Regions from separate parts of the Arthrobacter sp. GmRoot5-12 genome, predicted to be linked through region 3. Evidence: riboswitches for the same ligand, from Rfam matches in the RefSeq annotation. Region 3 holds a riboswitch; each other region holds the start of a gene.
What was found. A riboswitch is a leader RNA that binds a small molecule or an ion and turns the genes downstream of it on or off. The one in region 3 is predicted to bind thiamine pyrophosphate.
Positions count from the first base shown of each region.

Region 1: it holds a riboswitch for thiamine pyrophosphate, as region 3 does, so the genes downstream of both, thiC (phosphomethylpyrimidine synthase ThiC) here and AC6JAM_RS10250 (ECF transporter S component) in region 3, are expected to answer to the same signal.
Region 2: it holds a riboswitch for thiamine pyrophosphate, as region 3 does, so the genes downstream of both, thiD (bifunctional hydroxymethylpyrimidine kinase/phosphomethylpyrimidine kinase) here and AC6JAM_RS10250 (ECF transporter S component) in region 3, are expected to answer to the same signal.
Region 4: it holds a riboswitch for thiamine pyrophosphate, as region 3 does, so the genes downstream of both, thiO (glycine oxidase ThiO) here and AC6JAM_RS10250 (ECF transporter S component) in region 3, are expected to answer to the same signal.

Region 1 covers NZ_AP046056.1:3,701,845-3,708,787, forward strand. Annotated here, with positions in the region: gene AC6JAM_RS17075 (glucose-6-phosphate dehydrogenase) at 1-103, opposite strand, end outside; gene ffh (signal recognition particle protein) at 188-1,771, shown strand; gene AC6JAM_RS17085 (alpha/beta fold hydrolase) at 1,873-2,607, shown strand; gene thiC (phosphomethylpyrimidine synthase ThiC) at 2,604-4,445, opposite strand; TPP riboswitch at 4,441-4,548, opposite strand; gene AC6JAM_RS17095 (amidohydrolase family protein) at 4,628-5,710, shown strand; gene AC6JAM_RS17100 (VOC family protein) at 5,810-6,685, shown strand; gene AC6JAM_RS17105 (hypothetical protein) at 6,853-6,943, shown strand, end outside.
Region 2 covers NZ_AP046056.1:3,791,094-3,798,036, forward strand. Annotated here, with positions in the region: gene AC6JAM_RS17535 (Rne/Rng family ribonuclease) at 1-3,223, shown strand, start outside; TPP riboswitch at 3,372-3,469, shown strand; gene thiD (bifunctional hydroxymethylpyrimidine kinase/phosphomethylpyrimidine kinase) at 3,477-4,997, shown strand; gene rplU (50S ribosomal protein L21) at 5,261-5,569, shown strand; gene rpmA (50S ribosomal protein L27) at 5,631-5,894, shown strand; gene obgE (GTPase ObgE) at 6,014-6,943, shown strand, end outside.
Region 3 covers NZ_AP046056.1:2,244,124-2,251,066, forward strand. Annotated here, with positions in the region: gene AC6JAM_RS10210 (Na+/H+ antiporter subunit D) at 1-346, shown strand, start outside; gene AC6JAM_RS10215 (Na+/H+ antiporter subunit E) at 343-888, shown strand; gene AC6JAM_RS10220 (MrpF/PhaF family protein) at 888-1,163, shown strand; gene mnhG (monovalent cation/H(+) antiporter subunit G) at 1,153-1,557, shown strand; gene AC6JAM_RS10230 (DUF4235 domain-containing protein) at 1,567-1,830, opposite strand; gene AC6JAM_RS10235 (CDGSH iron-sulfur domain-containing protein) at 1,950-2,165, opposite strand; gene AC6JAM_RS10240 (iron-containing redox enzyme family protein) at 2,221-3,273, opposite strand; gene AC6JAM_RS10245 (heme-degrading domain-containing protein) at 3,433-3,975, opposite strand; TPP riboswitch at 4,061-4,201, shown strand; gene AC6JAM_RS10250 (ECF transporter S component) at 4,268-4,891, shown strand; gene AC6JAM_RS10255 (ABC transporter ATP-binding protein) at 4,891-6,441, shown strand; gene AC6JAM_RS10260 (energy-coupling factor transporter transmembrane component T family protein) at 6,438-6,943, shown strand, end outside.
Region 4 covers NZ_AP046056.1:3,361,836-3,368,778, forward strand. Annotated here, with positions in the region: gene AC6JAM_RS15580 (DNA-methyltransferase) at 1-391, opposite strand, end outside; gene AC6JAM_RS15585 (DEAD/DEAH box helicase) at 400-2,100, opposite strand; gene AC6JAM_RS15590 (RNB domain-containing ribonuclease) at 2,390-3,895, opposite strand; gene thiE (thiamine phosphate synthase) at 3,932-4,663, opposite strand; TPP riboswitch at 4,691-4,809, shown strand; gene thiO (glycine oxidase ThiO) at 4,803-6,104, shown strand; gene thiS (sulfur carrier protein ThiS) at 6,101-6,337, shown strand; gene AC6JAM_RS15610 (thiazole synthase) at 6,342-6,943, shown strand, end outside.

The sequences.
Region 1 (6,943 bases), 1.5 Mb from region 3:
CTGCGGCAACGAGCCGCGCCAGGCCGGGCAGGAGGAGCCGGCCGGTGAGGTCGCCCGAGGCGCCGAGGATGAGCAGGGTCTTCACAGTCGTTTGGCTCGTCATTTTGCCAGCATGCCACCTACCGGGCCTGACTTGATACCCTAGATAGTCGAGTCCCGATCATCCACTGAAAGAAGTGCACGTCGCGTGTTCAATTCACTCTCTGACCGGTTGACAGCAACCTTCAAGAATCTCCGCGGTAAAGGCAGGCTCACCGAGGCCGACGTCGATGCCACCGTCCGGGAGATCCGCCGCGCGCTTCTGGACGCCGATGTTGCCGTTCCCGTTGTGCGTGAGTTCACTGGCCGGGTCCGTGAACGCGCCCTGGGTGCCGAGGTCTCTGCGGCACTGAACCCCGGCCAGCAGATCGTCAAGATCGTCAATGAGGAACTCGTCGAGATCCTGGGCGGCGAAACCCGGCGGATCCGGCTGGCCAAGAACGGCCCCACCGTCATCATGCTCGCCGGCCTCCAGGGTGCCGGCAAGACCACCCTTGCGGGCAAGCTGTCCAAGTGGCTGAAGGCCCAGGGGCACAGCCCCATGCTGGTGGCCTGCGACCTGCAGCGCCCTAACGCCGTCACCCAGCTCCAGGTGGTGGGGCAGCGGGCAAAGGTCCCCGTCTTCGCCCCGCACCCGGGTGCCACCTCCACCGAGTTGGACCAGCCCGCCGGCGACCCCGTCGCCGTCGCCCGCGCCGGCGTCGAGGAAGCACGCCAGAAGCTGCACGACGTCGTCATCGTTGACACGGCCGGCCGCCTGGGCGTGGACGCCGACATGATGGAACAGGCGCGCCAGATCCGCCGTGCCATCGTGCCCAACGAAGTCCTGTTCGTGATCGACTCCATGATCGGCCAGGACGCCGTGAACACGGCCCTCGCCTTCGACGAAGGCGTGAACTTCACGGGCATCGTGCTGTCCAAGCTCGACGGCGACGCCCGAGGCGGTGCCGCTCTTTCAGTCGCGTCGGTCACCGGCAAGCCGGTCATGTTCGCCTCCACCGGCGAAGGCCTGGACGATTTCGAACTCTTCCACCCGGACCGGATGGCCTCGCGCATCCTGGATATGGGCGACATCCTCACCCTCATCGAACAGGCCGAAAAGGCCTGGGACAAGGATGAGGCCGCCCGGATGGCGAAGAAGTTCGCCGACCAGGAAGACTTCACCCTCGAGGACTTCCTGGCCCAGATGCAGCAGATCCGCAACATGGGCTCCATGAAGAAGATGCTCATGATGATGCCGGGTGCACAGAACATCCGGCAGCAGCTGGAGCAGTTCGACGAGCGCGAGATCGACCGCGTCGAGGCAATCGTCCGCTCCATGACACCGCACGAGCGGCTGGCGCCGAAGATCATCAACGGTTCACGGCGGGCACGCATCGCCCGTGGTTCCGGCGTCCACGTCTCCGAGGTCAACGGCCTGCTTGAGCGCTTCGCCCAGGCCCAGAAGATGATGAAGAAGATGGCCCAGGGCGGCATGCCGGGAATGCCGGGGATGCCTGGCCTGCCCGGCGCCGGCGGCGGTGCCCGGAAGAACGCCAAGAACGCGCCCAAGAAGAAGGCAAAGTCCGGCAACCCGGCCAAGGCTGCCCAGGAGCGCAAGGAAGCGGAAGCCCGCCGTGCCAACGCCGCCAAGGCGCTGCCAACGGGCGCCGCCTTCGGCCAGCAGGGCGGGGACTTCGACCCGTCCCAGCTGAACCTCCCCAAGGGCTTCGACAAGTTCCTGGGCAAGTAGCAGTTCCCCGGCAACGCAGCGCCAGGTGTCGTTTTGACCTCTCAGAACGACACCTGGCGCTGCTTGCTTGGGATGTCAGTGCCGTGGAATAGGGTTGGGACATGTTCAAGCAGAGGGTAGTGTTCGTGCACGGCGCCGGAACCTTCGGTGCCGCCGCGTGGCCTCGCCAGCACGGCATGGCACTGTCCTATGACGCCCTGTTCCTCCGCCGCCACGGCTTTGACGCCCTCGCGGAGCCACTGGAGTCGTCCTTCGCGGAGGACACCGCCATCATCCTGCGCTCCCTTGCCGATGACGGCCGCGGCGCCGCCGGCGGGCATGTGGTGGCGCACTCCCAGGGGGCGATCGCGGCCATGATGGCCGCCGTCGAACGTCCGGACCTGGTCTTCTCATTGACGCTGGTGGAACCGGCCTGCCTCTCCCTGACAGCGGAACTCCCGGCCACTGCCGCCCACATCAGCCTCATGCAGCCCCTCTTCGACGTGCGCCACCAGCTCAGCGACGAAGACTTCCAGCGCGAATTCGTCCGGCGGGTCTTCGCCACCGACCTCCAGCAGCCCGCCACCACGGAAGAAAAAAGGTCCGCCCGCAGGCTGCGGCTCCAGGCCCCGTCATGGGAGGCGCCGCTGCACATTGTTCCCGGGGTGCCCACGCTGGTGCTGACCGGTGGGTGGGAACCGCTCTACGAGGAAATCGCCGGGTACCTCCGGGAGACCGGTGCCCTGCACCGCGTTGCCGCGGGAGGACACCGGCCCCATGACTCCCCGGACGGGGACCGGGCCATCCGGCAGTTCATCAGCCAGGTCAGCCGGAGCCAGCCGGCCCGCGCGTCCTAGCTGTCAGCAGGCACCCGCAGTTCCGGCAGGTAGACCTTGCCGCCGGCCGCCAGGAATTCCTCGCTCTTCCCGCCCATCCCGGCCGCAGCATCGGCCAGTGCCGCCTGCGCCTCCGCGGAACCAAATTCGTCGCGGATGTCCTGGCTGATCCGCATGGAGCAAAACTTGGGCCCGCACATCGAACAGAAGTGCGCCGTCTTGGCAGGCTCAGCCGGCAGCGTCTCGTCGTGGAACGCCTCAGCCGTCACCGGGTCCAGGGACAGTGCGAACTGGTCCCGCCAGCGGAATTCGAACCGCGCCTTGGACAAGGCGTCGTCCCGTTCATGCGCCCCCGGGTGCCCCTTGGCCAGGTCCGCCGCGTGCGCGGCGATCTTGTAGGTGATCACGCCGGTCTTCACGTCGTCCTTGTTGGGCAGGCCCAGGTGTTCCTTCGGGGTGACGTAGCACAGCATCGCGGTGCCGTAACGGGCAATCTCGGTGGCACCAATCGCTGAGGTGATGTGGTCATAGCCCGGAGCAACATCTGTCACCAGCGGGCCCAGGGTGTAAAACGGGGCCCCCTTGCAGAGTTCCTGCTGCCGCTCGACGTTTTCCCGGACCAGGTGGAAGGGAACGTGGCCGGGCCCCTCCACCATGACCTGAACGTCGTACTCCCACGCGCGCTGGGTGAGCTCGGCGAGCGTGTCCAGTTCCGCGAACTGGGCGGCGTCGTTGGCGTCCGCCGTCGAACCGGGGCGCAAACCGTCGCCCAGGGAGAAGGCAACGTCGTACTTCGCGAAGATCCCGCACAGCTCATCGAAGTGCGTGTAGAGGAAGTTCTCCTGGTGGTGGGCCAGGCACCAGCCGGCCATGATGGAGCCGCCGCGGGACACAATGCCCGTCACCCGGTTGGCGGTCAGCGGGACATAGCGAAGCAGCACGCCGGCGTGGATGGTCATGTAGTCCACGCCCTGCTCGCATTGTTCAATGACGGTGTCCCGGAAGATTTCCCAGGTCAGCGCGTTGGCCTCGCCGTTGACTTTCTCCAGGGCCTGGTAGATCGGCACGGTGCCGATCGGGACGGGGGAGTTGCGGATGATCCATTCCCGCGTGGTGTGGATGTCGTCGCCGGTGGACAGGTCCATAACGGTGTCGGCGCCCCATTGCGTGGCCCACTGGAGCTTGTCCACCTCCTCCGCGATGGAACTCGTCACGGCCGAGTTTCCGATGTTGGCGTTGATCTTCACCAGGAAGGCCTTGCCGATGATCATCGGTTCGGATTCCGGATGGTTGATGTTGTTCGGAATGATGGCGCGGCCGGCGGCCAGTTCGCTCCGGACCAGTTCCACATCGCAGTTCTCGCGCAGCGCCACGAAGCGCATCTCCTGCGTGATGACGCCCTGCCGGGCATAGTGCATCTGGGTCACCGTCCGGCCGTCGACGGCGCGGCGGGGCACCGGCTGCGCGCCCTGCCACTCCGCGGAGGCGGCGCCGCGGCGGACGGCCGAGCGGCCATCGTCGAGCAGGTTGCGTTCCCTGCCGCTGTAGGCCTCGGTGTCTCCGCGCGCCACGATCCACTCCGCGCGGAAGGGCTCCAGGCCGCGGACGGGGTCGCTTCCCGGCCCCGCCGTCCGGTAGGTCCGGAACGGTGCGTTCGGCTGGCCGTTGGGCGATGGCTCCAGGGCAATTTCCGTGACGGGTACCCGGATGCCGGACCCGGCGTCGTCGATATAGGCCAGCGAATGCGACGCCAGGGACCGGGTCACTTCGGACTGGTTCACCTGGGGCGTGGAGCCGGCTCCGGAACCCCCGGTGGACGGCAGGTGGGCAGGGTTCAACTGGGTGTTTTGCGTACTCAAGGGAATACTCACTTCCTTCGCCGGCATTACCCGGACAGGTTCAACGGTCGCAGGCTGCGTCAGCCCGATCTCAGCCCCTGCAAGGGCTCCCGTGTGGTCAGAGAAGAAGCTACCACAGGCCCCCGAAAGGGCGGTGTCACATTCGCGGGTGCTAGCCTGACCGGGCATCGAAAGGAAGCCCGATGGCAGACATCATCTACTTTCGCGGACCCGTCCTGGCCGCACCGGACCGGGTACGCCATGGACTCTGGTCGGTGGACGGCAAGCTCACGTTCAGCCGGCCCGCTGCCGCTCCGGCGCGGGAACTCGACGGCTGGGTGCTGCCGGGGTTCGTCGACGCCCACTGCCACATCGGCCTGGGTCCCGACGGCCCGGTGGAACCCGCCATTGCCCGGGAGCAGGCGCTGGCTGACCTCAACGCCGGAACCCTGCTGGTCCGCGACGCCGGCTCACCTGCCGATACCCGCTGGATGCAGGGCGGCCGGGACTTCCCGGTACTGATCCGTGCAGGACGGCATGTGGCCCGCACACGCCGCTACCTGCGCGGCTTCGCGGCGGAGGTCGAACCCGACGGGCTCGTGGAGGCCGTGCGGAAGCAAGCGCGCGACGGCGACGGCTGGGTCAAACTGGTGGGCGACTGGATCGACCGGAGCGCCGGCGACCTTGCGCCCTCCTTTCCTGCCGCCGTCGTGCGTGACGCTGTGCAGGCTGCCCATGATGAAGGTGCCCGGGTCACGGCACATTGCTTCGCCGAAGACACCCTGGACCAAATGCTGGACGCCGGCATTGACTGCATTGAGCACGCCACGGGGCTGCTGCCGCGCCACCTGCCCCGGTTCGTGGAGCAGGGCGTACCGATCGTGCCCACCCTCATCAACATCGCCACCTTTCCTGATATCGCGGAGCAGGCGGACGCAAAGTTTCCGCGCTACGCCGCCCACATGCGTGCCCTGTGGGAACGCAGGCTGGAACGGGTGGCGGAGGCCCATGCCGCCGGCGTCCGGATCTTTGCCGGCACGGACGCAGGCAGCGTGATCCGGCACGGCAGGATCGCAGATGAGATCCTCGCCCTGCACGGGGCCGGCCTGCCCATGCATGCGGCTCTGGATGCCGCCTGCTGGGCAGCGCGTGCGTGGCTGGGCGTTGACAGCCTGGAGGAAGGCGCGCGGGCCGACGTCGTGGTGTGCCGGGACGACCCCCGGACCACCCCGGACACGATCACGGCGCTGGAGCACGTGGTGCTGGGCGGCCGCATCATCCGTTGAGTTATTTGGTTCCGCTACTTGGAATAAATTGAAGCTTCAAGTAATTTTAATATGTGACAGGCCGCCGAAGTGACGGCCTCCAACACAAGGAGCCTTCAAATGACCGACGCAGCCAGCAGCCAGGATCTTCTTCCTGCCGACCTCGCCATGGGTACGGTAATGCTCAAGGTGGGCGACATGAAGGTCATGACCGACTACTACCAGCGCGCACTGGGCCTGGAGGCGGTGGCGGAGCAGGACGGCGGGCTCTACCTGGGCAGGCTCGGCAGGCCGCTGGTCCACCTGGCGCCGGCCCCCGGGCTGCACCTTCCCGGCAGGGGAGAGGCCGGCCTGTTCCACACCGCCCTATTGTTCGAGGACCAGGCTTCCCTGGCTGCCACCATCGCCACGGCAGCCCAGTACGAACCCCGGTCCTTCACCGGCAGCGCCGACCACCTGGTGAGTGAGGCCTTCTACTTCACCGACCCCGAGGGCAACGGCATCGAGCTGTACTGGGACCGGCCGCGCAGCAACTGGTCCTGGAACGGGACGGACGTGGTGATGGACAGCCTGGCGCTTCCGCCGCAGCGCTACCTGGAGCAGCACCTCACTGAGGAATCCCTCGAAGGCCAGCGACGGACGTCCGCAGGCGTGGGGCACGTCCACCTCCAGGTTGGCGACGTCCAGACCGCCAGGGACTTCTACGTGGGTACCCTGGGCTTCGAGAAGACGGCGGGCTGGCATGGGCAGGCCCTGTTCGTTTCCGCGGGCCGCTACCACCACCACATGGCCATGAACGTCTGGAACAGTCGCGGCGCCGGCCCCCGCAAGGACACCCTTGGGTTGGGCGAGGTGCTCATCGAGGTTCCCTCGGGTGACGACGTCGGGGCGCTGGCTGACCGCCTGAGGGTCGCCGGGGTGCCCGCCCACCACACCGGCGCGGAGCTCCGGTTCGAGGACCCGTGGCGCAACCGGCTCCGGGTGGCAGTCCGCTGACCGGTGCTCCTGCACGGGCCGTGCGCCAGTGCTGACGGGCCAGTGTTGGGGCTCGCGGGCTCCGGCCCGGCGCGTTTGCCGGCGGGCGCGCAGCAACTAGGCTGATTCCATACGGCCGGCTGCAACTCCCGGCACGCAGCTCCGCCAACGGAAGAAGGGCACCCGCCATGGGCTTCACCGAGATCTTCGTCGCCACCCATGACGCCGCGCTGAAACGCGCCGGCATCCTTGACCAGGGAAGCGGCTCCGCGGCGGACA
Region 2 (6,943 bases), 1.5 Mb from region 3:
CAGGAAAGCGGACGCCCCCGAACCCCTGCCCGCCTTCGCTGATGACGCAGAGGCAACCGCTGCCGCCGGCACTGCGCCTGTTGATGCTGTGTCCGTCGATGCTGCGTCCGTTGATGCCCCGGCACCGGCCGTGGCCGGTGAAGACGCTGCCGCAGCACCTGCTGCCACGGCGGACGCCGAAACCAAACCTGTTCGCCGCCGTCGGGTAGCCACCCGCAAGGCCGCGTCCCCGGCTGCCCCGCCCGCGGCGGAAGCCGCGGCAGCGGACGCCGTCGCTGCAGAACCAGCAATCCCGGAAGCCCCGGCACAGGAACCGGCCCGGGAGGAAGCTGCCGCCCAGGAAGCAGCTCCTGCGCAGGAGCAGCCCCAGGAACCCGTCGCGGCCGCCGAGGCTGCCGGAGCCCCCGGGCCTGCCCGGGAAACCCCCGCTGTGGCCAAGGAAGAGCACGCTGCGGTCAAGGAACAGACCGCCCCCGCCGCGGCCGCCAGCCCCTTTGGTTCCCTCTTCCTGGAGCCTGCATCGCCCACATCCGTGCTCTTCCAGGCCCCGGACCTCAGCACCGTGGTCCGTCCCGCAGCACCCGCCGTCGAGGAACCTGAAGAGGAAGAAACCGACGACGGCGACGATTCCTCCAGCCGCCGCAGGCGCCGCAGCCGCGGCCGCAGGGGCCGCAGCCGCGTCGGCGACAAGGCGGACGAGGACATCGAGGGTGGCAGCGCCGAGGCTGACGCCGAGGACGAGGCCGACGAGGACAGCGCCACACAAGCCGAGGACGGCGTGACGTCCCGCCGCCGCCGTCGCCGCCGCCGCGGTGACCAGGACCTGGAGCTGACCGGCGGGGAAGGCGACGACCCGCCCAACACGGTGACGAGGGTCCGTGCCCCGCGCGCGGTCAGTGAAGCGCCGGTCAACAACCGGGTCACCAGCGTCAAGGGCTCCACCCGCCTTGAGGCCAAGAAGCAGCGCCGCCGCGAATCCCGCGACACCGGCCGCCGCCGCACCGTCATCACCGAGGCCGAGTTCCTGGCCCGCCGCGAATCCGTGGACCGGCAGATGATCGTCCGCCAGCGCGACGACAGAATCCAGATCGCCGTCCTTGAAGACGGTGTCCTGGCCGAGCATTTCGTGTCCAAGACCCAGCAGGACTCGCTCATCGGCAACGTCTACCTGGGCAAGGTCCAGAACGTGCTGCCGTCAATGGAAGCTGCGTTCGTGGACATCGGGCGTGGCCGCAACGCCGTGCTGTACGCCGGTGAGGTCAACTGGGAAGCCGTCAACCTCGAAGGCAAGCAGCGCCGCATCGAGAACGCGCTCAAATCCGGCGACACCGTCCTGGTCCAGGTGACCAAGGATCCCGTCGGCCACAAGGGCGCCCGGCTGACCAGCCAGATCTCCCTTCCCGGCCGCTACCTGGTCTACGTGCCCGGCGGCTCCATGACCGGCATCTCCCGCAAGCTGCCCGACGTCGAACGCAACCGCCTCAAGCGCATCCTCAAGGACCGCCTGCCCGAGCACGCCGGCGTCATCGTCCGGACCGCCGCGGAAGGTGCCTCGGAAGAGGAACTGACGCACGACATCAACCGCCTGCGCGCCCAGTGGGAAGGCATCGAAAGCCAGTCCCAGTCCACCAAGATCCTGGCCCCGGAGCTGCTGTACGGCGAACCGGACCTGACCATCAAGGTGGTCCGGGACGTCTTCAACGAGGACTTCTCCAAACTGATCGTCTCCGGTGAGGAGGCCTGGGACACCATCGAGGCCTACGTCACGTACGTGGCGCCGGACCTGGTGGGCCGCCTCGAGAAGTGGACCAAGGACCAGGACATCTTCTCCGCCTGGCGCATCGACGAGCAGATCCACAAGGCCCTTGAGCGGAAGGTCTTCCTGCCCTCCGGCGGCTCCCTGGTCATCGACCGCACCGAGGCCATGACCGTGGTGGACGTCAACACCGGCAAGTTCACCGGCAGCGGCGGCAACCTCGAGGAAACCGTCACAAAGAACAACCTGGAAGCCGCCGAGGAAGTGGTGCGCCAGCTGCGGCTGCGCGACATCGGCGGCATCATCGTGATCGACTTCATCGACATGGTGCTCGAATCCAACCGCGACCTGGTCCTGCGCCGCCTGGTGGAATGCCTGGGCCGCGACCGGACCAAGCACCAGGTTGCCGAGGTCACGTCGCTGGGCCTGGTCCAGATGACCCGCAAGCGCATGGGGACGGGCCTGCTGGAAGTCTTCGGCGAGCAGTGTGAGGCCTGCGCCGGCCGGGGCGTAGTGACGCACGACGATCCCGTGGAGCACCGCCGCGCCAACATTGTGGCGGCCGAGCACCACGTCCAGCGCGCCGACAGCCGCCCCGAAGCCCGCGGGGAAGCCCACCGCCCCGAAGGGCAGCGGGCCGATGGCGGCCAGCCCGGAGTCCGTCCCGAGCGCAAACGGCGGCGGGGACGCGGCGGCCAGCAGCCCGAGGCTGCCCCGGCGCCTGCTGTCCACGTCCACACCGTCCTGCCGGACCCCACAGACGCAGAGCGGCACGCCAAGGCAGAGGCCACCCGGCTTGCCCTGGCGAACATCGCGGCTGCCGCCCATGCGGCCCACCTGCATGACGATGAGGTGGCAGCCACCCGGCAGGCACCGTCCGCCGAGCCGGCGCAGGTCCCTGTTGAAGAGAAGCACGACGCCGATGGCCCGGCACGCCCCGCAGCTGTCCTGACCTTCGGCGGCGAGGAAGTCCCGCTTCCCTTCGTGGAGCACGCTGAGGACCAGCATCCCAGGCCCGCCCTCACGCTGGACCGGCTCGCGGAAGCCTTCGCCCACCTCGGCCAGCCGGCTTCCCCGGTGGAGAACGCGCCCGCCAAGGCCGCAGACACGGTGAAGCCGGCCGAACAGTCAGCGCCCGAACAGTCGGTGCCCGAACAGCAGCCCGGCGGGGGAGCGCAGGCGCGTGCCGCCGTGAAAGCTCCGGTGGAAAAGGACTACTCCGACCACACGCTGGAGCAGTCCCGGCAACGCAGGCCGCGGCGCCACCGCGCTGCCAGCCGTGCCCAGGGTGCCGCAAATGAAACCGCTGTCCAGCACCACGAGAACGTCCAGGCGACAGGCGCGGGGCACTCGCACGCAGCCAAGGCCCCGGACACCGCCAAAGCACAGCCCGCTGCGGCGGAGCCCGGCAAGCCGGCAGGGGAACCGATCATCCTCGGCGTCGGCGTCCCCGCCTCGGAGCTCTAAGCCAAGGCGCAGTTAACGCGCCACCCAGGAAGTCCCCGTCGTGCGGACTGTCCCCCATGAATCCAGGGGGAACAGTCCACGGACGGGGACTTCCTGCATGCGCGGGTGCTGTCACCTTTCCGCCGGGTACGCCCCAGCGGCTACTCTGGAACCCGACACGGGGTGCCGCGCAGAAGGCCGGCTGAGATCCACACCCGTTGAACCTGTCCGGCTAGTACCGGCGAAGGGATGTCTGTTGTCTTCGACCCTCTCCATGCCCCTGCCCACAGCGTCCGGCGTGGCCCCCGCGCTGCCTGGGGGCCGCGATGTCCCGCGCGTCCTCTCCATTGCAGGCTCCGACCCGTCCGGCGGGGCCGGGATCCAGGCGGACCTCAAAAGCATTGCCGCCCATGGCGGATACGGCATGGCCGCGATCACGGCACTCACGGCGCAAAACACCCGGGGTGTGCAGTCCGTCCACGTCCCGCCGGCCGGCTTCCTGGCCCAGCAGCTGGGCGCGGTCAGTGACGACATCAGCATCGACGCCGTCAAGATCGGCATGCTGGGCGACGAGTCGGTGATCCGCACTGTCCGCCAATGGCTCGAAAAGGCCCGTCCCGCCGTCGTGGTCCTGGACCCCGTCATGGTGGCCACCAGCGGCGACAGGCTGCTGAAGGAATCCGCCGAAGCCGCGCTCCGGGAACTGCTGCCCCTTGCCCACCTCATCACCCCCAACCTTCCCGAACTCGCGCTGCTGCTGGGCACGGAGCCGGCGAAAGACTGGGACACCGCGCTGGACCAGGGCAGGCGCCTGGCGGAAGCCACCGGAGCCACCGTGCTGGTCAAGGGTGGCCACCTTTCAGGCCTCGACTGCCCGGATGCGCTGGTCAACGCTTCGGGCCTCCTGGGCCCGGACGTGGTGGAAGTGCAGGGGAAGCGGGTTTCCACGCGGAACAGCCACGGGACGGGCTGTTCCCTGTCCTCTGCCATGGCAACAGTCCAGGCCCGTTTGGGCAATTGGGAGGCATCACTGCGAACGGTCAAGCCCTGGCTGGCCGGCGCACTTGAGAACTCCGGCCAATTGGAGGTGGGCCAGGGGAACGGCCCCGTACACCACTTCCACCACGTGCGGCCGGTCCTGGAGGAGGGCGGCTTCGCGGCCCGGTTGTGGTCGGAAGCCCAACAGGACCTGGCGGACATCTACGCACTGGACTTCATCCACGGCCTGGCGTCAGGAGACCTTCCGGAGAAGGACTTTGCCTACTACCTGGCGCAGGATGCCCTCTACCTGAACGGCTACTCCAGGGTGCTGGCACGGGCCAGCGCGCTGGCCCCCTCGGAGGCCGAGCAGCTTTTCTGGGCCGGATCCGCGCAGCAGTGCCTTGAGGTGGAATCGGAACTCCACCGCTCGTGGCTCAGCACCCGCCCGGCCCCGAAGGGCCTGGGCCCCGTCACCAAGTCATACGTGGACCACCTCACGGCAGCGTCGGCGTCGGGCAGCTATGCCGTCCTCGCCGCCGCCGTGCTTCCCTGCTTCTGGCTCTACGCCGAAGTCGGCGGGAAGCTCCACGCCCGGTTCCTGGCCTCGGGCGAACCGGACGGCCATGCCTACGCGGCCTGGCTCCGGACGTACGCCGACGAGGGCTTCGCCGAAGCAACCCGCAAAGCCATCGCCATCGTGGATGCAGCCGGACGGACCGCGCCGGACCATGAGAGGGCGGCGATGGTGACGGCGTTCAAGCAGTCCTGCCGCCTGGAAGTGGAGTTCTTCGACGCGCCGAGGCTGCATTCCTGACCCCCGCGGGCCGGGCCCGGCTATGATGGTGGAGCACGGTTGCGGCGGTTCCTGCCGGGCTGTGGTTACTACCACAGCCGGCCCGCCTGAACCAGCCTCATTTGCGGCCGAAGATGGATTTAGCGTATTCTTGATCTTCGGTGCTTACGCCAACACTTGGGTTACGACCCCACGGCGTTGAGGCACAGCGAGAAACCAAGCTTTTAGCAAGTCGGTTCCGCACGCAAATTTTGTAATAAACGTCGAGAGAAGTGAGTTCCCAAGTGGTGTACGCGATTGTCCGCGCAGGCGGCCGCCAAGAGAAGGTTTCCGTTGGAGACTTCGTTACCCTGAACCGCGTCGCCGGTGGAGCCGGCAGCACCATTGAGCTGCCCGCACTGCTCCTGGTTGATGGTGACAAGGTCACCTCCGCCGCCGCTGACCTGGCCAAGGTAACTGTTACGGCTGAAATCCTCCAGGACCTGCGTGGTCCTAAGATTGTCATCCAGAAGTTCAAGAACAAGACCGGCTACAAGAAGCGCCAGGGTCACCGCCAGGAACTGACCAAGGTCAAGATCACCGGCATCAAGTAACCACCGGTTACTGTTCAGGCATTTCAACAGATTCCCCAGAATTTAGAGGCAGGCATTTCAGATGGCACATAAAAAGGGCGCGAGCTCCACTCGCAACGGTCGCGATTCCAACGCTCAGTACCTCGGCGTCAAGCGCTTCGGCGGCCAGGTTGTTTCGGCCGGCGAGATCATCGTCCGCCAGCGTGGCACCCACTTCCACCCGGGCGCCGGCGTTGGCCGTGGCGGCGACGACACCCTGTTCGCCCTGACCCCGGGCGCCGTTGAATTCGGCACCCGCCGCGGTCGTCGCGTAGTCAACATCGTTGCTGCTGCAGCTGCAGAGTAACAACAAGTTCTGAAACGGTGGAGCGGGCCTGAGGGTCCGCTCCACTGTTCTTTTAACCGCATTACAATCGATGTGGCGTCCCCTGGGCCGCCAGGTAAACAGTTTCTGAGGAGATCCACGTGGCCAGCTTTGTAGACCGGGTAGTACTGCACGTATCCGGCGGTACCGGCGGCCATGGGTGCGTCTCCGTCCACCGCGAGAAGTTCAAGCCGCTGGGCGGACCCGACGGCGGCAACGGGGGCAACGGCGGCGACGTGATCCTCCGCGTCGACCACCAGACCACCACGCTTCTTGACTACCACCACGCACCGCACCGGCACGCCAGCAACGGCGGCCCCGGCATGGGTGACTGGCGCGGCGGCAAAAACGGTGAAACCCTCATCCTGCCCGTCCCGGACGGCACCGTGGTGAAGTCCAAGGACGGCACCGTCCTGGCTGACCTCGTCGGCGAGGGCACCGAGTACGTGGCCGCCGCAGGCGGCATTGGCGGACTCGGCAACGCCGCCCTGTCCTCGCAAAAGCGCCGCGCCCCCGGCTTTGCGCTGCTGGGCATCGAAGGCGAGTCCCGCGACATCGTCCTGGAACTGAAGTCCATCGCCGACATCGCGCTGGTGGGTTTCCCGTCGGCCGGCAAGTCCAGCCTCATCGCGGCGATGTCCGCGGCCCGGCCCAAGATCGCTGACTACCCGTTCACCACGCTGGTTCCCAACCTCGGCGTCGTGCAGGCCGGAGACGTGCGGTTCACCATCGCCGACGTACCCGGGCTCATCGAAGGTGCCAGCGAGGGACGCGGCCTGGGCCACCACTTCCTGCGGCACGTGGAGCGCTGCGCAGCCCTGGTGCACGTGCTGGACTGCGGCACGCTGGAATCGGAGCGCGACCCGTTGTCGGACCTCGCCATCATCGAGGGCGAGCTGGAGAAGTACGCCGTCGACATGAGCTACGCAGGCCAGGACGGCGAAGTGGTACCCCTGAACCACCGCCCCCGGCTGGTGGCCCTGAACAAGGTAGACCTGCCCGACGGCAAGGACATGGCCGAATTCGTGCGT
Region 3 (6,943 bases):
GACGAGCCTCCTGACCCTGCTGGCCGTTGCCAGGGTCTGGAACCGCGCGTTCTGGCGCAGGCCCACCGACGCTGAGCATCCGGATCCGGTGCTCCTTGCCAGCCCGGCCCGGGTGTCGGGACCGGGCGCCAAGCTGAACACCGTGACCCTCCTGCCGCGCACCATGGTGGGCCCCACCCTGGGCCTGGTGGCGCTGGGCGTTGCCCTGACCGTCTTTGCCGGGCCGCTGTTCGGGCTCTCGGACCGGGCAGCGCGGGACATGCTGGACCGGACCCCGTACATCCAGTCAGTCCTGGGCCCTGATGTCCCGGTTCCCGCCACGCCTGCCGTGGGAGGTATGCGATGAGCCGCAAACGTATCTCCCTGCGCCAGGAACTGCCTCTCCTGGTCTGGCTGGTGATTGTCTGGGGCGCCCTGTGGCAGGACTTCAGCCCCGGGAACCTCCTCTTCGGTGCCCTGCTGGCAGTGGGCGTGGCCCGGCTGTTCTACCTTCCGCCGGTGGAGCTCAGCGGCCGGTTCAACATCCTTTACGCGGTTCCCTTCGCGCTTGCCTTCGTGGGCAAAGTGGTGGTGGCCAGCGCCCAGGTGCTGTACCTGGCCACGGTCCGCGGCCCCAAGGTGACCAACGCCGTCGTTGCGGTGGGGCTGCGCAGCCACCAGGACCTGATCGTCACCGCCACCGGCCACGTGATCTCCCTGATCCCGGGGTCCCTGGTGGTCGAGGTGGACCGCTCCACATCCACCCTCTACCTGCACGCGCTCAACATCGCCTCCAAGCAGGACGTGGAGGGCCTGCGGAACGAAGTCCGGTCCATCGAGGCCGGCCTGATCCGCATCATGGGCAGCCCGGAGGAACTCGAAGCCGTCCGAATGGAGGCCGCCACGTGATGCATGTTGTCCTGGCTGTTACAGCCGTCATCTTCTCGCTTGCTGCGGCCGGTGCCATCATGCGGATCGCCCGCGGCCCGTCATTGCTGGACCGGGTGCTGGCGGCCGACGTCCTCCTGGCCATCCTGGCCGGAGCCCTGTGCATCGACATGGCCGTGAACCGGCACCTGAACAACCTCATGCTGGTGGTGGCCATTTCCATCATCGGCTTCATTGGGTCCGTCACCGTGGCCCGTTTTGTGGCGGACCGAAGGGTGAAGCCCGATGAATCCTGACTTGTCCGGTCCCGACGGCTGGATCGACGCCGTCTCGGCAGTATTCATGGTGGTGGGGGCGCTCATGTCCCTGGGCGCCGCCATCGGCCTGCTCCGCTTCCCCGACCTGCTGAGCCGCATGCACGCGGCCACCAAACCGCAGGTCCTGGGCCTGTTCCTGCTGCTGGCGGCCATTGGACTGCAGATGCGGACATGGTGGGTATGGCCTGTCCTGGTGGTTGCCTGGATCTTCCAGCTGCTCACCGTACCGGTGTCCGCGCACATGGTGGGCCGCGCCGGGTACCGCACCAAGCACCTGCACCGGGAGCTGCTCACGGCCGACGAGCTGGAGGCCGTGGTGCAAAAAGCCGCCGCCGAGGCTGCCCGGAAAGACAGCCCCGACGGCGGCGGGTAATGCCGGGAGCTAGACGATGTCCTGCGACTTGGCGAAGCGGGTGATGGCGCGCTGGGTGCCGCGGTTGGCCAGCACCTGGATGATGGCGCTGACGGACGCCGAGATCAGCGCGAAGGTCAACGCCGAACGCAGGCTGGTGGGGACATCCTCGTTCTTGCCGGTGGGGGCTTTCTGCCCGGTGGTCTTCTCCCAGATGGTGTTGACCAGCTTGGTGCCGGCCAGGCCTGCGCCGAGGCTCACCCCGGTTCCGAGCAGCTTGATGAAAAGGTTCATTCCTATTACTCCTTGCGGGCGGAAAACGGACTGCCTCCAGCCTAGCCGTACGCCCGTGCCGGTCCGGGCAAGGCCGTGGCGTGCTGCAGGCGGGTTGTTGGACTAAATGGCTTGTTGGACTACTTCGCGGGCGGCTCGGTGCGGAACTTGATCATCTTGTGCGTGCCGTCGCAGTAGGGCTTGATGGCCGAGGCGCCGCAGCGGCACAACGCAACGGTCCTGCGGTCGCGGGGCACCGCGTCCCCGGATGGGGTGACGATCTCGAAATCACCCCTGACGATCAGGGGCCCGTCCGGGCAGACCACGATGGAGCCCGCGGCGGATTCGTGGTCCATGTCCGATCCTGTTCCATGCTGTCCGGGTTTCATGCCTGCACCGCTTTCGTCGTAGTCATGCTGCGGCCGGCACGGCCGCCCGCAGCGATGATGCGCCGGCTTCCCATGAGGACATCAGATGGGCGGACAGCCGGCCGTCGAGGGCCATGGCGGCAGTGGCCCCAAACAGGACGTCCGCGAGGAGTTCCGGTTCGGCTTCGACGAGGCCGCCGGCGAGGTCCCGGCCTGCGATCTGCTCGTGGACGGCGTCGGCCTCCACATGCTCATCGAAGTAGTGGGTGATGTCCGCGCCGAAACCGTGCCGGCGGAATCCGTTGCCGTAGAACCGGTTGGGCTGGGAGGAGGTCATCTCGTAGATCGCCAGGTGGCCGGTGATGGCACCCCGGAGCCGCCGGTTCAGGCCGCACAGCGACATGAGGTTGACGGACGCGAGGGAGACAGCGGGGACGGCATCCACGTACGCGCCGTAGCTGACGTCGAGGCCCAAACCGCGCATGGTCCGGGCGAACAGCGCGCTGTGCATGCGCTCGGGGCGGCCGCCGCCGTATTCGTCCGCCTGGATTTCCACCAGGGCCGCTTTGGGCCGTCCGCTGAGCCGCGGAATGGCCCACGTGTGCGGGTCGGCTTCCTTCAGCTGGTACATCGACTTGTGGATCAGGAACTCCCGGAGCTGGTCCAGGCCCGCCTTCCTGGCGACGTAGCGGGAGACGCTGGGCCCGGTGTCCGTGGCTGCGAGGCCGAACAGGACGTCGGCTACCTGGTCGCTGGTCAGGGCACCGGCAGGCAGTTCGAAGTCTGCGGCGGCCTGGTGCGCGGCGGTACGGAGGGCTGCCTCAAACGGTGCCTCGACCAGCTGCCGGACCCGGATTAACGCCGGCTCCCACTCCCAGTCGTCGGAGACGCCGGCCAGGCCGGAATAGTGGAGCTCGTAGAGGCAGAAGAGGGCCAGCTGGATGTCCTCGTCGCCGATGATGTCACTAGTGCCGGCCACCTGCCGTGCCGCCAGGTGGTACAGCCCGTCCAGCCCCGTCCCGGCTTCGGCCGGAGCCTGCGCAAGGAGTGCGAACAGGGCGTTGCTGAGGGGGCCTCTGGATTCCGGGATTCTCATGGTGCTCCTTGGTCTGCCGCGCTGGTGACGGGAACGAACGCGGGACCGCCCATGGTGACTCCCATGCCCTGTCCTCCTCGAAACCCGCGAACCAATATAGTAAGCATGATTACTAATAAAAGCTAAGCAGGCTTCCTGTTGGCGGCAGGTCCCCGGCGCCTAATCCCGCAGCGACGACCCCAGGATGTCGCGCAGCGCCTCAACCACCAGGTCATGGTCCTGCAGCTGCGGCAACCCGGAGACGGTCACCGTGGCCACGGCGCCAACGCCGGTGACGTAGATCGGAAAGGCGCCGCCATGGGCTGCATACCGGGATTGGTCGAACCAGGCGTTGTCCTCGATCCGGCCGCCGCCCAGCCGGCCCCGCAGCCCCACTAAAAGTGACGGCACCTCGTACCGGGCGGCAGTGCGCTGCTTGGCGCGGGTCCAGTGCCCGTTGTCCGGCGTGGCGCCCGGGAGCGCGACGTGGAACAGGACCTGCTCGCCCTTGGTGATGTCGATGGCGATGGGAAGGGACCGCTCCTTGCCCAGCTCCACCAGGAGCAGGCCCAGGTTCAACGCGTCATCCAGCGAAAAGCCGGGGAACTGGAGCTCCCGGACCTCCGCCTCGATGCGGGCAATCGACGCTTCCAGCGACCCCTCCAGCTGGGCGTCGGCGGAATCGGGATCGAATCCGGTCACATCCGGTGGAATGGCGCTCATGGCCCTCAATCTACCCCCGCCAGGTGTAAACTTGACCACGCCCGGAAGGGCAGTTCAAAAAGCCTTACCCATCCAAAAGCACCACTAATAACGACAGGGGAGCGCCGCCGTCGGACATCCTGGCACAAGCCGGGCACCGCAGGTGGGCGCTGAGAGTGCGGACAGCCGCAGACCCTCGAACCTGATCCGGTTAGTACCGGCGCAAGGGAGTCGAGTTCTCAAAGTGCCGCGGCTGCACGGCAACAGCCGTCAGCCGGGTCCACTTTCCCCTCCTGTTTCCCAGGAGGATCACATGAGTACTGCAGCAATCAAGAAGACCACCAGTAAGTCCTGGCGCGTCGTGGACATCGTGGTCGCCGCGCTGGTGGCCATCGCGGGCGGCGTCATTTTCTGGGCGTGGGACCAGGGAGCAGCCGCGCTTTCTGCCCCCATGAATGCCGCCTACCCGCCCCTGACCGGGCTGCTGGCGGGCGGCTGGATGATTCCCGGCGTGCTGGGAATGCTCATCATCCGCAAGCCCGGAGCCGCCCTGTTCTGTGAAACCGTGGCCGCCACCGGGGAACTCCTCATGGGGTCCCAGTACGGTGCCTCGGTCCTCTTCTCCGGCTTCATCCAGGGCCTCGGCGCGGAAATCATCTTCGCCATCTTCGTCTACCGCAAGTTCAACCTGCCTGTCTCCCTGCTGGCAGGCGCCGCGGCTGGATTCTTCTGCGGACTGAATGACTCGTTCGCACCGTGGGGCTGGAACATCGCCTACTCCGGTGCGGACAAGCTGGCGTACATCGTGCTGACCACCCTCTCCGGCGCCATTCTCGCCGGCGCCCTGTCGTGGCTGGCCACGCGCGGCCTGGCGCGTACGGGCGTGCTGAGCTCCTTCGCTTCGCGCAAGGCCGCCACGGAGCCTGTCTTCTCCTGATGGCACCAGCCCAGCGTGACGGCGGCACCGTCCGCCCTGCCGCCGTCACAGCCCGGGGCTGGGGGTGGCGGCACGCCGGCAGGGCCAAGCCTGCCGTCCATGCGCTTGACCTGGACATCAGCCCGGGGGAGCGGGTGCTCCTGCTCGGCCCCTCGGGTGCCGGGAAGTCCACGCTCCTGCATGCGCTCGCAGGGGTGCTGGGGGACATTAACGACGACGGCGGCGAGGCGGGGGACGCCGACGAGTCGGGTTCGCTGCTGGTTGACGGCGCCGTGCCCCGCGCCCAGCGCGGGCGCGCCGGACTTATGCAGCAGGACCCCGAGACGCAGGTGGTCCTGTCGCGGGTGGGGGACGACGTCGCCTTCGGTGCCGAAAACCTTGCCGTCCCACGGGAAGCAATCTGGGCGCGCGTGCACGAGGCGCTTGCCGACGTCGGACTGTCCCACCTGCCGCTGGACCACCCGACGTCGGCCCTGTCCGGCGGGCAAAAGCAGCGCCTGGCGCTGGCCGGCATCCTGGCCATGCGCCCGGGCCTGATCCTCCTGGATGAGCCAACCGCCAACCTGGACCCGGACGGCGTGCTGGAGGTCCGCGATGCCGTGGCGCGGTGCCTGGACAAGACCGGGGCCACGCTGGTGGTGGTGGAGCACCGGGTGTCCGTGTGGAAGGACCTGGTGGACCGGATCGTGGTCCTGCAGCCGGGCTCCGCCGCGGATCCCGCCGTACTCCTGGACGGGCCGCCGGCCCGGGTGCTCACGGAGGCGCGGGCCATGCTGGCCGCCGCCGGTGTGTGGGTCCCCGGCTACGTCCCGGCAACCCGTGCCCGGGCGGTGGTCCCGGCCCCCGGCACGGGAAACCTCCTGCTCGCGGCCGAACAGTTGGGAGTCGCCCGCGAACGTCCCCGACGCAAGGGCTTAAGGAAGATTCCGCCGTCACCGGTCCAGGAAGGCCTGGCCGCGCAGGTGCGCGCCGGGCAGGCGCTCGCCGTGACGGGTCCCAACGGCGCCGGCAAGTCCACTTTCGCCCTGACCCTGGCAGGGCTGCTGGAACCGGTGTCCGGAAAGGTCTCCGCCACCATGGACCTGAGCCGCGGTGCCGGCATTGACCCGTACCGGTGGAAGGCGGATCAGTTGATTTCCCGAGTGGGGACGGTGTTCCAGGAGCCGGAGCACCAGTTCGTGACCGGCAAGGTGCTTGACGAACTGCTGTTCGGCCCCCGGCACCTGGGCCACGGCGAGGATCGGGTGGACGAACTGCTGGAGCGGCTGCGGCTCACCGCGCTGGTGGACGCCAACCCCTACACGCTCTCCGGTGGCGAGAAGCGGCGGCTGTCCGTGGCCACCGTCCTTGCCGCCAGCCCGCAGGTCCTGGTCCTGGATGAACCCACGTTCGGGCAGGACGCCAACACTTGGGCCGAGCTGGCGTCCTTCCTGTCCGAGCTCCTGGATGCCGGCACTGCCGTGGTGTCCGTGACCCATGACGCCGAATTCACCCAGGCCTTGGGCGGGGCCGAACTGCGGATGGCCGCGGCGGAAGCGGTGGCGCCATGAGGCAGCAACTCACCCTGGGCGGCAACCATGCCCTTCTGGTCCGCGCCAATCCACTAAGCAAGTTCGCTGCCGTCCTGCTGATCACCGCCGTCCTGGCGCTGTCCATCGACTGGGTTTCGGCGTCCGTGGCCCTGGTCTTTGAACTTCTGCTCTTTCCCCTGGCCGGGCTCACCCTGTCCCTGCTGTGGCAGCGCGGCTGGCCGCTGATCCTTGCCGCTGCCGTGGGTGGCTGGAGCACCTCCATCCTGGCCCCGGACAGCGGCCGGATCCTGCTCGACGCCGGGATCTGGTCCATGAGCGAAGGTTCCCTGCAGCTGGGCATCGGCTTCCTCCTGCGCGGCTTTGCGATCGCCCTTCCGGCCGTGCTCCTGATGAGCTGCACCGATCCCACGGACCTTGCCGACGCGCTGGCGCAGAAGGCGCGCCTGCCGCACCGCTTTGTCCTGGGAACGCTCGCCGCGATGCGCCTGGTGGGGCTCATGGCTGAAGAATGGCAGACCAT
Region 4 (6,943 bases), 1.1 Mb from region 3:
GGCCAAAGATCGCATCAAGCATCACTTTGGCGTAGTGCACCTCGCGGTAGTCCAGGTGCAGGTAGAGGGTTCCGTCGTCGGCCAGCAGGCGCCATGCCTCCACCAGCCGGGGTTCCAGGAAGGACCAGTAGTCGCTGAACGCGTCATCGTAGCGGTGCAGGGCGCCCTTGATGGTGTCGTAGGAGCGGCCCTTGAAGCCCACGCGGTCCCCGCTGCCGCCGGCGTTAACCACCATCCTGGTTTCCTGGCGCAGCTGCGGCCTGCCCGTGTTGAAGGGCGGGTCCACGTAAATCAGTGTGAAGGCGCCGTCCGGCAGCGTGGGGAGGTACTCCGCGTTGTCAGCGTGTACCACCAGGCTGCCGCCGTCCGGCGCCCAAACAGTGTCAGTCATCGGGGCAGTTAGCCCTCTGACGTGCCAGGCTGCGTGCCCGTGTCGGCGCCTGCCACCACTTCGCCGTTGCGGCGGCGGGTGCGGGTCCGGGGCCTGCGGGTGCGTGAAGGCTGTTCGCCGCCCGTTGCGGGTGCGGCAGCCTCGGCCGCGGGAGCGGCGGCGGAGTCCGGCGTCCGACGGCGGCGCTCGCCGCTGCGCGCGGTGTCGCCGCCGCTGCGGCTTCCTTCGCTGCGGGAACCTTCGCGGCTGCCAGTGCGGCTTTCCCGCCCACGGCCGTCCCGTTCCCGGGACCGGCCGCCGTCGCGGCTGCCGCTGCGGCTGTTCTTCTTGCCGGTTTCGCCCAGGTCCTCAAGCACCTCGGCGTCGACGCCAGCCAGGGTCCGCTTGTCACGCGGCAGCCGGCCCTTGGTCCCCACGGGGATGTCGAGGTCCGCGAAGAGGTGCGGCGAGGAGGAGTAGGTTTCGACAGGTTCGGGCACGTTGAGGCCCAGCGCCTTGTTGATCAGCACCCAGCGGGGAACATCGTCCCAGTCCACGAACGTGACAGCGGTGCCCTTGTTGCCCGCGCGGCCGGTGCGGCCCACCCGGTGCAGGTAGATCTTTTCGTCTTCCACGCACTGGTAGTTGATCACGTGGGTGACGTCCTCGACGTCGATGCCGCGCGCCGCGACATCGGTGGCCACCAGGACGTCCACCTTGTTGTTGCGGAATGCCCGCAGTGCCTGTTCACGGGCGCCCTGCCCCAGGTCACCGTGGATGGCAGCGGCAGCGAAGCCGCGGTCCACCAGTTCCTCGGCCACCTTTGCGGCGGTGCGCTTGGTCTTGGTGAAGATGATGGTCCGTCCGCGGCCGCGGGCCTGCAGGATGCGTGCCACCACTTCGATCTTGTCCATGCTGTGCGCACGGTAGATCAGCTGGCGGATATCGCGCTTGGTAAGGCCCTCGTCCTCAGGGTCCGCGGCGCGGATGTGCGTGGGCTGGGTCATGTAGCGGCGGGCCATGGCGATGACCGGACCGGGCATGGTGGCGGAGAACAAGAGCGTCTGGCGAATTGCGGGAGTTGCCGCGATGAGGGTCTCGACATCCGGCAGGAAGCCAAGGTCCAGCATCTCGTCAGCTTCGTCCAGCACCACGATCTTGACGTTCTTCAGGCTCAGGTGCTTTTGCTTGAAAAGGTCGATCAGCCGGCCGGGGGTACCCACCACAACCTCGACGCCCTGCTTGAGGGCCTCCACCTGGGGCTCGTAGGCGCGGCCGCCGTAAATGGTGGCGATCCTCGCGTTGCGCTTCCGGGAAGCGGTCACCAGGTCACCGGCCACCTGCACCGCCAGTTCGCGGGTGGGGACGATGACCAGGGCCTGCGGGGCTCCCGGGACGGCCAGCTTGGCGTAGCCGGGGTCGTCCTGCCCGATGACCCGCTGCAGTGCGGGGATGCCGAAGCCCAGGGTCTTGCCGGTGCCCGTCTTGGCCTGGCCGATGATGTCGTGGCCGCCCAGCGCCACCGGAAGGGTCATGGCCTGGATGGGGAACGGGTGGGTGATTCCGGCGTCAGCCAGGGATTCCACGATGTCCTCGCGGACGTTGTAGTCGGCAAAGGACTTCTCCGCGATCTCGTGCGGGGTCTCGTCGGAGATGATGGTTTCTTCCGGCTCGATGGTTTCCGTGCCGGTCTCATCGCTCAGGAGCTGGTGGGTATGCAATTCACTCACGGGGGAGTTTCCTTATTCATTTGGGCAATGGCGCTGCCTGCTCAACGGGCCGGCCAGGACTGGCCGTTCCGGAGCACGCTCAGGCGCGCAAGCGATTCCAGTGGAAGCCGATCGCGGGCTATCTAATGCTGGCACTGGTGACCAACGGGCAAATCTCAAGATCGCGTAGGGGCGGGCTTGTTGGTTTCAAATCAAGGAAATCAACGACCGGGCATCCATTTCTACCCTCTCAGTCTAGCTGCAAGGTCGCAGAAACACGTTTCGGCCCGCCTGCCGCGGCCGCCGCCGCTTACGGGATGAGCTCGAAATGGATCTCGCGGGTGGTGATGTCCGAGGAAACCAGCCGGACCCGGACCTTGGTACCCGACTCCAGCTCGCCGGCACACCGGGCAGTGACCGCGGGCTCGGCAATCTGGATAATGCCCGAACTTCCGCTGCCGTTTCCGTTCTTCCCGTTGCCGTTTTTCACCGTCCCGGTCCCGTTTCCATTCCCGTTTCCGTTTTGCGGCCGGGAGCCGGAAATCACGATCGCATCGAACTCCTGCCCGATGTGGTTCAGCAGCAGCGCGGCCTCAACGGTGTCCAGGGCCAGTCGTTCCATCCTGGACGCGAGCTGGTCCGATCCGGCCATGATGCCCGGCAGGAGCGGCAGGGCTTCCCGCGCCCAGTCCGGAACATCCCCGCCATTGCTGAGGGCCTCGCAGATCACCAGCACAAAGCGGTCCACCAGGCGGCGGAGCGGCGCGGTGGTGTGGGCATAGGCCGCGCCGATGGCAGACTGCACGCCGTCCTCGGGGACCGTTCCGTCAAAGGCGGTATAGGAGGCGCCCCGGAACAGCATGCCGGCGGAATGCATGATGGCCAGCTGGCGGGGATCGGTGGGATCCAGGGAACGCAGGTATTCGCCGTAGCTGACTTCACCGTCCCAGGGCCTGCCCAGCACCTCGGTCTGCAGCCGGAAATGCTTCAGCGACCGTTCGTCCGGGGCGGGCATGGTGCGCAGGATTCCCACCTTGCCCTCCAGCATGAGCTGCGCGGCGGCCATCCCGGTCATCAGGGAAATCTGCGCGTTCCAGTCCTCCACGGGAAGCTGCGGTACGGCAGCAATGCGGTAGCCGCCGTCGGGCAGCTGGACAATTTCCTGCTCGGGCATGTTGAGGCTGGCCCCGCCGCGTTCCCGCTCCAGGGCCACCCGCTTCAGGCCCACCTCGCGGAGGAGCCGCAGCACCGGCGAGGCCGTCCCGGCGTCGAGGTCTTCCTGCGCACCCTTGTAGCTGAGCTTGTCGCGGCTGCGGACCCGCGCCCGCCTGACGCCCACCGACACAACCGTTGCGTCGCCGTCGAGCGTGAAGTCCCATACGAAAGCCGAACAATCCTGGCCCGGCAGCAGGCTTCCTGCCCCCTCGCTGATCACTTCCGGGTGCAGCGGAATCCGGCCGTCCGGAGCGTAGAACGTCTGGCCGCGGCGCCGGGTCTCGGCGTCCAGGGGACCTCCCGGCGCAACAAACGCCGGCACATCGGCGATCGCGTACATTACCCGGTAGCCGTTCCCGTCCGGTTCGATGAACACCGCCTGGTCCAGGTCCGTGGAGGAGGCCGGATCGATGGTCACGAACTGGACGGCGGTCAGGTCGTAGGACGGAAGCTTCAGCGCTGCCACAGCGGCCCGGGCATCCGCCACTGCCTCAGCCGGGTACGGTCCCGGCAGTTCAAGTTCGGTGCGCAGCAGGCCCAACGCCTCTTCCAGGGCGTTCCTGTGGTCATGGACGTTTGGAGCCAGCCGATGATGTGACACAAAAGTCAGCGTAGCTCCAAGTCCGCCGATATGGCATCAGGCGGCGGCGTCCAATGCGTCGAGGAGGGAGGCGGCAGCGGCGGCGGGATCGGAGGCCTCGGTGATGGCGCGCACCACCACGATCCTGCGCGCACCGGCTTCCGCCACCTGGTGGACGTTTCCGTGGTCAATGCCGCCAATGGCGAACCAGGGCACGGGGTCCGCCGCCTGCCGTGAGGCCTCGGCGGCATACTTCACCAGGTCAGTGCCCACGGCGGACCTGCCGGGTTTGGTGGGGGTTGCCCAGACCGGACCCACGCAGAAGTAGTCCAGCCCGGCTGGTCCGGCAGTTGCTGCCAGGGCGGCGTCCACCTGCCCGGTGGTGTGGCTGGAGAGCCCGATGGCGGCGTTGCCGTTGACCAGCGTGCGCGCCGCCGCCAGCGGCAGGTCCTTCTGGCCGATGTGGAACACCGGTGCCCCGGAGAGGACGGCGATGTCCGCACGGTCATTGACCGCCCACAGCTTTCCGTGCCGTACCGCGGATTCCTTCAGCACCGCCAGGAGGTCCAGTTCCTCGGCCGCCTCGATGGTCTTGTCGCGCAGCTGGATGATGTCCACGCCACCGGCGAACGCGGCGTCAACGAACTCCGCGAAGTCGCCGCGGTCCCGGCGCGCATCGGTGCAGAGGTACAGGCGGGCTGCCTTCAGGGCGTCGTTGTCCCGTGAATTGACGACTTCGGTGGCTGGAGCGTGGTGGCCGGCGGGAAAGGATGGGGTGGACACATTCATGCGTGCAAGCCTAGTTCCTCTAAACTGGGCTGGTACTGCGGGAGCCCGCGGCGGCTGTCACAAAGCGCCGGGCTGAGAGGGCGTCAGAGCCGACCGCTTGACCTGATCCGGTTAATGCCGGCGTAGGGAAGGAACCCACATGCGTACCCCCTTCACCCATCACCCCGGGTCCGCCCGCAGCTCCATTCCCTCCACCCTCCGGGCCGACGTTGCCGTCATCGGCGGGGGAGTGGTGGGGCACGGCATTGCCTGGGAGGCGCAGCGTTCCGGGCGCTCGGTGGTCCTCATTGATGACGCGCCCGGTACCGGCGCCAGCTGGGCGGCGGCCGGCATGCTGGCTCCCGTCAGCGAACTGCATTACCAGGAGGAAGAGCTCCTGGAACTGATGCTTGACGCATCATCGCGCTGGCCCGGGTTCGCCGCCGGGCTGGGCAGGGCAACGGGCGCGGATTCCGGATACCTGACGACGCCGACCCTCGCCGTGGGTGCCGACGCGGCCGACCGCCGGGCGCTGATGGACCTGCGCACAGTCCAGCAGGCCAACGGGCTGGCGGTGGAACCCCTGACCGTGCGGGAGGCCCGGAAGCGTGAGCCGCTGCTCAGCCCGGCCATTGCGTGCGCACTTGATACCCCGGCGGACCACCAGGTGGATCCCCGGCGCCTGGTGGCCGCCTTGCGGCTGGCCCTGGCCGGCGCGGCGCAGGAGCAGCCCCAGCTGGCGGTTGCCGGGGCAGTGGAAGGTTTTGCCGTGCCGGAGCGGGCAGCCGGGCTGCTGTGGGAGGGCGGAACGGTTTCCGGGGTCCGCCTGGCCGGCGGCGGCACGGTGCTGGCAACGGAGACCGTGGTGGCCAATGGCCTGCAGGCGGGGGCGCTTGACGGCCTGCCGGACGGCCTTGAGCTGCCGCTGCGGCCCGTGCACGGGGATATCCTGCGCCTTGCCGTTCCCCGCCACCTTCAGCCCTTGGTGACGTCAACGGTGCGCGGCCTGGTCCACGGCATCCCCGTGTACATCGTTCCCAGGCAGGACGGGACCGTGGTGATCGGAGCTACGCAGCGGGAGGACGCCCGCTCCGATGCCGTGAGTGCCGGCGGCGTCTACCAGCTGCTGCGGGATGCGCAGGCTCTGGTGCCCGCCGTCGCTGAACTCGAACTCCTGGAATGCACCGCCCGCGCCCGCCCCGGTACCCCTGACAACGCGCCGCTCCTGGGCCGGGTGCCGGCCGCTCCGGGCGCCGGGGGAGGACAGGCCGGGCACGTCCCCGGACTCATCATCGCCACCGGGTTCTTCCGGCACGGAGTCCTGCTCACTCCCGCCGCGGCGGCCATCTGCAGGGAACTGCTGGACGGCAGGGCCGATCCCCGCTGGGGTCCCTTCAGCCCGGACCGGTTTTCCAGGCCGGCAACGGCAGCAACAAGCCCCCACATCAAGGAGACTGCGTGAACATCACCCTTAACGGAAACCCGCACACGGTGGCCGACGGAGCTTCGATCACCACGCTGGTCAGCGAGGTCACCGGACGCCCGCTGGCGGACAACGGACAGGCGACCGACGGCGGGAAACTCGGCGTCGCCGTCGCGCACAATGCCCAGGTGGTGCCGCGCAGCCAATGGTTCGCCACCGCGCTCGCCGACGGCGACGACATCGAACTTGTTACAGCAGTACAGGGAGGCTGACGCCATGACCGAAACCAGCACCATCAACCCTGCAGGAAACGCCGGTGCCGGCGACGCCCTGGTGATCGACGGCGTCGCGCTGGGTTCCAGGCTCATCATGGGCACCGGGGGAGCGCCCAGCCTCGATGGCCTGGGCGCGGCGCTCCTTGCCTCCGGCACCGCACTGACCACCGTGGCCATGCGGCGCTACTCCACGGCTGAAACCGGCTCGCTGTTCCAGCTGCTGGTGGATCATGGAATCCGGGTCCTGCCCAATACGGCCGGCTGCTTCACGGCCAGGGACGCGGTCCTTACCGCGGAACTGGCCCGGGAGGCCCTGGAAACAGACTGGGTGAAACTGGAGGTCATCGCCGATGAACAAACCCTCCTGCCGGACGCCGTGGAACTGGTCGAGGCCACCGAGCAGCTGGTCAACCGCGGCTTCAAGGTCTTCGCCTACACCAACGACGATCCTGTGCTGGCCCTGCGGCTGGAGAACCTTGGAGCCACCGCCGTCATGCCGCTGGGTGCCCCGATCGGCACCGGCCTGGGGATCCTGAACCCGCACAACATTGAGCTCATCGTTTCCCGGGCCTCCGTGCCCGTGGTCCTGGATGCCGGCATCGG